Regions from separate parts of the Geobacillus sp. WSUCF1 genome, predicted to be linked through region 1. Evidence: riboswitches for the same ligand, from Rfam matches in the RefSeq annotation. Region 1 holds a riboswitch; the other holds the start of a gene.
The links. Region 1 has a riboswitch for FMN ahead of I656_RS0116190 (ECF transporter S component). Riboswitches for the same ligand answer to the same signal wherever they lie in the genome.
Positions count from the first base shown of each region.

Region 2: it holds a riboswitch for FMN, as region 1 does, so the genes downstream of both, ribD (bifunctional diaminohydroxyphosphoribosylaminopyrimidine deaminase/5-amino-6-(5-phosphoribosylamino)uracil reductase RibD) here and I656_RS0116190 (ECF transporter S component) in region 1, are expected to answer to the same signal.

Region 1 covers NZ_ATCO01000124.1:25,246-28,637, forward strand. Annotated here, with positions in the region: gene pepT (peptidase T) at 1-201, opposite strand, end outside; gene I656_RS04515 (threonine synthase) at 506-1,723, shown strand; FMN riboswitch at 1,833-1,964, shown strand; gene I656_RS0116190 (ECF transporter S component) at 2,091-2,705, shown strand; gene I656_RS04510 (sulfite oxidase-like oxidoreductase) at 2,844-3,392, opposite strand, start outside.
Region 2 covers NZ_ATCO01000206.1:149-3,540, forward strand. Annotated here, with positions in the region: partial or broken gene I656_RS01250 (DUF1002 domain-containing protein) at 1-533, opposite strand, end outside; gene I656_RS01245 (peptidylprolyl isomerase) at 718-1,158, shown strand; gene I656_RS19805 (hypothetical protein) at 1,145-1,273, shown strand; FMN riboswitch at 1,321-1,453, shown strand; gene ribD (bifunctional diaminohydroxyphosphoribosylaminopyrimidine deaminase/5-amino-6-(5-phosphoribosylamino)uracil reductase RibD) at 1,661-2,803, shown strand; gene ribE (riboflavin synthase) at 2,758-3,392, shown strand, end outside.

The sequences.
Region 1 (3,392 bases):
CGTATTGGCCGGCAACGTCGCCATCACGTAGCCGTTGTCATCGATCGTCACATCTTCCATGCCGATCGACTTCAGCTCTTCGACGAGCATTCTCGCCAGCTCCCACTGTCCCGAAGTCGATGGGCACGTATGGCTGTTTGGGTCGGATTGAGTGTTGACTTTCGCGTAGCAGATGAAGCGTTCGATGAGTTCCTGTTTCATTGGTTCATCTCCTTATGTATAAGTTTTTCTGGATCAACGAATCATTCCGCCGATGCAGTGAGAAAAAAGAGGCGGTTTCCGTTTTATTTTACCATATGCGGCTTCAAACGGTAAAAAAGAGGGGGGACCATTTCCTACTTGGCGCTATGATGCCCCAAAGTTGGCGTACGGACGCTGCCATTACAGGCGCCGGTGGCAGAGGACGGTTATGGTATAATGAAAAGGCCAGTGCCTCGTCCAAAACGCGAAAGTAGGTGCTTCCTGCCTCGTGCGGATGAAACAAATGGAAAGGAGAAGCCAAACCATGTCATTCAGCTACGTGTCTCATCTGTATTGTCCGAAGTGTGAACGTACATACGATGTCGACCAAATCCATCAACTTTGCGAATGCGGTTCGCCGCTTCTGGTCGCGTACGATTTGGAGTTGATGCGCCAAGAAGTGAAGCGGGAGGCACTTGCGGAGCGAGAACCGAGTTTATGGCGGTATCATGAGCTATTGCCGGTGAAACATCCTGAACATATTGTCTCTTTAGGGGAAGGAATGACTCCGCTTGTGCGAATGCCGCGCCTTGGCCGGAATATCGGCATTGACTCACTCTATATGAAAGACGAAGGCGTCATTCCGACCGGGACGTTTAAAGCCCGCGGCGCGGCGGTTGGGATTTCGAAAGCAAAGGAATTGGGCGTCAAACGACTCGCCATGCCGACAAACGGCAACGCCGGCGCGGCATGGTCGCTATACGCGGCGCGGGCGGGCATTCAGGCGACAGTCGTCATGCCGGTTGATGCACCGGAACTGACGCGAAAGGAATGCGCCATCGCTGGGGCGGAACTGTATTTAGTCAACGGCCTCATTAGCGATGCCGGGCAAATCGTCGCCAAAGCGATCCGCGAATACGGATGGTACGATGCGTCGACGTTGAAAGAACCGTACCGGATTGAAGGGAAGAAAACGATGGGACTGGAGATCGCCGAACAGTTCTCGTGGCAGCTCCCGGATGTCATTTTGTATCCGACCGGCGGCGGCGTCGGGTTGATCGGCATTTACAAGGCGATCAAAGAACTGCAGGCGCTCGGCTGGGTGGACGGCCGCATGCCGCGGCTTGTCGCTGTGCAGGCCGAGCATTGCGCGCCGATCGTCAAGGCGTGGAAGGAGAAAAAACGGGAATCGGAGTTTTGGCCGAACGCCCATACAGTGGCGTTTGGCATCAATGTGCCGAAAGCGCTTGGCGACTTTCTTGTTCTTGAGGCGGTGTATGAGACGGACGGTTGCGCGGTTGCCATTGGCGATGAAGCGATTTTGGCTGAACAGCGGACGGCAGCCGAACTCGAAGGGGCGTTCATTTGCCCGGAAGGAGCGGCGGCGTTTGCGGCGGCACGAACGTTGCGCGAGAGCGGTTGGATTCGCGACGGGGAGACGGTCGTCGTATTAAATACCGGAACCGGGCTGAAATACGCCGATACGGTGGACGTCCATCCGCCGGTGCTCGAGCCGGGGGATATGCTTCCAAAGGAGAATTGACAAGTTGGCGGAGTAGGCGCCAAACATAAAACATATGGGAAAAAATGATAGACAAACGAAAAGAGGTATTGTATACTAAATTCATCGGAATAATAAAAATGTATAAGCGATTCATCTTCGGGGCAGGGTGAAATTCCCGACCGGCGGTGATGAGGCGCTTGGCCTCTCAGCCGCGAGCCGCAAGGCAGGATCCGGTGCGAGTCCGGAGCCGACAGTATAGTCTGGATGGGAGAAGATGAAGGTTTGCCGGCGTTCGTTTTGGCGCATGCGAACGTCTAGTTGCGCACACCCTTTTTCTCCCTTAAGCCTCGTTCGGTTTAAGGGAGTTTTTGTTGGCGCTCGCGGCGGCAGCCTTCTTCTTGTGAGGATGAATCACGAGAAGGGGAGGAGAACAAGCATGAAACGCATTTCCATCCGCGCCTTTGTCGGCATCGGAGTGTTGGGCGCCATGGCGCATGTGCTCATGATGCTCAACTTTCCGCTGCCGCCGTTTCCGAACTTTTTGCTTGTCGACTTCAGCGACATCCCGGCGCTTGTCGCCGCGCTGTTGTACGGCCCGCTCGCCGGCGTGGCGGTCGAACTCTTGAAAAACGTGTTGAACTACGTTTTTGTCGGCAGTGCGACCGGCGTTCCGATCGGCCAAATCGCCAACTTTACCGCTGGGGCGGCGTTTATTTTGCCGGTTTCCTATATTTATGGGAAAGCCGCATCGAAAAAAGGCTTGCTGCTGGGGTTGGCGGCGGGAACAGTGACAATGGCGCTCGTCATGAGCGTGCTCAACTACTACGTCTTTCTGCCGGCGTACACGCTTTTTCTTGGCGCTCCGCAGATGAGCGCGCCGGAAGCGAAGGCGTTGGTGGTATCGGCGATTTTGCCGTTTAACGCCGTCAAAGGAGCGATGGCGGCCATCGTATTTCAGCTTCTCTTTTGGCGTCTTCGTGCTTGGCTTGAGAAACAAGCGGCATCCCGCCAAGCCGCTTGATGATCAAAGAGGCTGTCCCAAAAGATCGTCTCTCTTTGAGAGAGATACAATATATCGTGTCGCCGAAGTGATTTGTTCCTACCTCTTGTAGTAAAAGAGGGTGTCCCGTTGCGTTTGGGACACCCTCTTTTGCTTTTGTCAAAAGCGAATCCGCGGCACCCACTCAGCAAACCGCTCCTCTTTAAACGGATTGGCGGTCATCGAATAACCGCGCTCCTCCCAATAGCCCGGCTCATCTTCCTTCATAAAGCGGATGCCGGACGCCCATTTCGCCCCTTTCCATAAGTAAAACGTCGCCGGCGGAATGAAACGGAGCGGATAGCCGTGCTTCGGCGAGATGTCCTGCCAGTCGTGATGCTTGTCTTTCCATCGATAGACAAACAAGGCATCATCGCCCATCAGCGCTTCAAGCGGCAAGTTTGCCGAATAGCCGAACCGGTCGCCGTTTAAATATCCGTAAATTTTCACATATTTCACGTCGGGATCGAGCTCGACAAAGCGCAAAAATTCGCGGAAGGCGATGCCTTCAAACGTCGTGTCGAATTTTGACCATGTTGTGACACAATGCATATCGATGGTTGAAACCGTCTTCGGCAGCTGCATCACTTCTTGATACGAAAGCGACACTTCCTCTTTCACATCGCCGAACAATCGGAAATTCCACGTCGCTTCATCGAATTGGTACAC
Region 2 (3,392 bases), on a different contig from region 1:
ATCGAATCGGCGAGCTTCGCCGTCTGCACCATTTCCTCGTTCGCCACTTTTTTGACATCATCAGGGATGGCTTGGTCCGAGGAAATTTCATACGCCTTCATCAGCCCCGTCAGCGCTGCGGTGCCGGAAACCGGGAACGGAGCGGTGATGTAAATATCGGCATCTTTCACCCCTGCGGTGATCAAGGCGTTTGTATACATCTCTTTCGTCACCCATGTGATGTTGTGCGTTTCGACATGAAGCCCCGAGCCGGGCTCTTTTATCGTGATCATCGACGACGAGATGGCGCGCGTGCCGATTTGCGCTTTCGGAATGAGTCCGTCCAAATATTTATGCTCCTCAACGTTTGAGACGGTGATCGTTTGCGCCCCGTCCGGCGCCTTCATTTCGTCGAGCACTTTTTGCTTTTGTTCATTCGTTAAGTTTTCCCCGAGCGTCACAATGACATCGCCCGGCGCGGCATCGGCCGCTGCGATGCCCGGAGATGCCAAGAGCACCGCCCAAAGCAGCGATGAAGCGATCGTTCGTTTCACATAGCTCGCCTCCTGTTTACGAAAATGCATTATCATTATACCGTACGCTCGCCTGCTTGGCTATCGGAAAAACGCGACGCGGTCAGGCGGCGTGCGAATTTGAAAAGACATTTTTTCTTTTGTTTCACTTGGCCATCATGGTATGATAAAAGCAGTTTCGATGTCGAAAAGGAGCTGGATGCTTGTGGCGAAAAAAGGATATATTCTCATGGAAAACGGCGGGAAAATCGAGTTTGAACTGTTCCCAAACGAGGCGCCGGCGACGGTGGCCAATTTTGAGAAGCTCGCAAACGAAGGCTTTTATAACGGGTTGACGTTCCACCGCGTCATCCCTGGATTTGTCAGCCAAGGAGGATGTCCACGCGGCAATGGAACGGGCGATGCCGGCTATACGATCCCGTGCGAGACGGACAACAATCCACACCGACATGTCACCGGCGCGATGTCAATGGCGCACCGCGGCCGCGACACCGGCAGCTGCCAGTTCTTTATCGTCCACGAGCCGCAGCCGCACTTGGATGGGGTGCACACCGTCTTTGGCCAAGTGACATCGGGCATGGACGTCGTGAAGACGATGAAAAACGGCGACGTGATGAAGGAAGTGAAAGTATTTGACGAACCGTAAACAGCGCATGAGCGAGGATGATCGGACTGTTCGAAACAACTGGCGCTTGTTTTTCTTTTTGCTTGCGGCCAGCCTGTTGTGGGGAGCGGCGTATTGGATTTGGGTTGCGGAATGATGATGCAGGGCGTTTCGTGTGGTATAATGAACATAACGATATCGTGATGCATCCTTCGGGGCAGGGTGAAATTCCCGACCGGCGGTGATGGGGCTTTCCGCCCCTCAGCCCGCGAGCCGAAAGGCAGGATCCGGTGCGATTCCGGAGCCGACAGTATAGTCTGGATGGGAGAAGGATGCCAATATGCGCACGGCTGTTTTCGGCCGGTTCAGACCGCGTGGGCAGCGTCTGTCGGCCGACTAGGCATGGTAGTATCTTTTGTTTCCGACCGGCCGGTATAGCCTGCTTGGCGAACATGTGTTTGTTTGCGCATCATTGGTCATTCTCTCATCGATGAGCCCCCGGGGACATCCCGGGGGTTTCATTTTTATTGAAGGAGGGAGTGCGGTGCATAACGATGAACATTATATGCGGCTCGCTCTCGATGTGGCCAAAGCTGGAGTCGGGCAAACGTCTCCCAATCCTGCCGTTGGCGCGGTCGTTGTCAACGGTGGGACGGTTGTTGGGCTTGGCGCCCATTTGAAAGCGGGTGAGCCGCACGCGGAAGTCTATGCGATCCGCATGGCTGGCGAGAAGGCGCGCGGTGCGACGGTGTACGTGACGCTTGAGCCGTGCAGCCATTATGGAAAAACGCCGCCATGTGCCGATTTGCTCATCCAGGCGGGCGTCCGTCGCGTCGTCGTTGCCACGACCGACCCGAATCCGCTTGTCGCGGGAAAAGGGATTGCCAAGCTGCGCCAAGCGGGCATTGACGTTGATGTTGGCGTATTAAAAGACGAAGCGGACGAATTGAATCGGATGTTTTTCCACTATATCGCCGCAAAAACGCCGTTTGTCACGTTGAAGTTCGCATGCAGCCTCGATGGCAAAATCGCGACGGCGACGGGGGAAAGCAAATGGATTACATCAAGCGCGGCGCGTGAGGATGTCCATCGCCTTCGTGCGCAGCATGACGCCATTTTGGTCGGTGTCAACACCGTTTTGACCGACAACCCGAAGCTTACCGTCCGCTTTGGGGAAAAGCGGAAAAATCCGCTCCGCATCATTTTGGATACAAAATTGCGTACACCGCTTGACGCCCATGTCGTCGCTGACAAGGAAGCAGAAACGTGGATCATCACCGGCGGCGTCAGTCGGGAACAAGCGGCGGCGTATGAGCGCCTTGGGGTGCGCGTATTTTCAATGCCGACGGCCCAGATCGATGTCCGCGATGTGCTCCGTCTGCTTGGGGAGCAGGGAGTCATGTCGCTGTTTGTCGAAGGCGGCTCGCGCGTTCATGACAGCTTCCTCCGCGCGGGAGCAGTCAATGAGGTCATCGCCTATATCGCTCCGAAGCTGATCGGCGGCCGCGGGGCGCCGACGCCGGTCGGCGGCCTTGGCTTCGCCCGGCTTGCTGAAGCGGTGGAGCTTGACATCCGCCGCATCGAGACGATCGGCCCGGACATCAAAATCGTCGCCGCGCCGAAACGGAAGGAGGAATCGTTGTGTTCACTGGCATTATTGAAGAGATCGGCACGATCGAACAAATGAAGCAAACCGGCGACGCCATCGTGATGACGATTGGCGCCAAGCGGGTGCTCGAAGATGTGCGGCTTGGCGACAGCATCGCCGTCAACGGCGTCTGCTTGACCGTCACATCGTTCACCGAACGGCAGTTTACGGTCGATGTCATGCCGGAGACGGTGAAAGCGACGGCGCTAAAAACATTAAAGCCGGGATCGAAGGTGAATTTGGAGCGGGCAATGGCGGCTGGGGGACGGTTTGGCGGCCATTTCGTCACCGGGCATGTGGACGGCGTCGGGCGCATCATCCGGCAGTGGCCGAAAGCGAACGCCGTCTACTATGAAATCGAAGTGCCGGCCTCGCTGCGCGCCTATATGATTGAGAAAGGATCGGTCGCTGTCGATGGGACGAGCTTGACGATTTTCGGTCTGAGCGAGCGCACGTTCATCGTTTCACTCATTCCGCATACGCGTGAGGCGACGATTTTAGGCGAAAAGCGGCCGGGCGATCTCGTCAATATCGAGTGCGACATGATCGGCAAGTACGTCGCCGCTTTCCTCGACGCGAAAGCGACGCCGACCTCCAAATTGACGGTCGAATTTTTGGAGCAGCACGG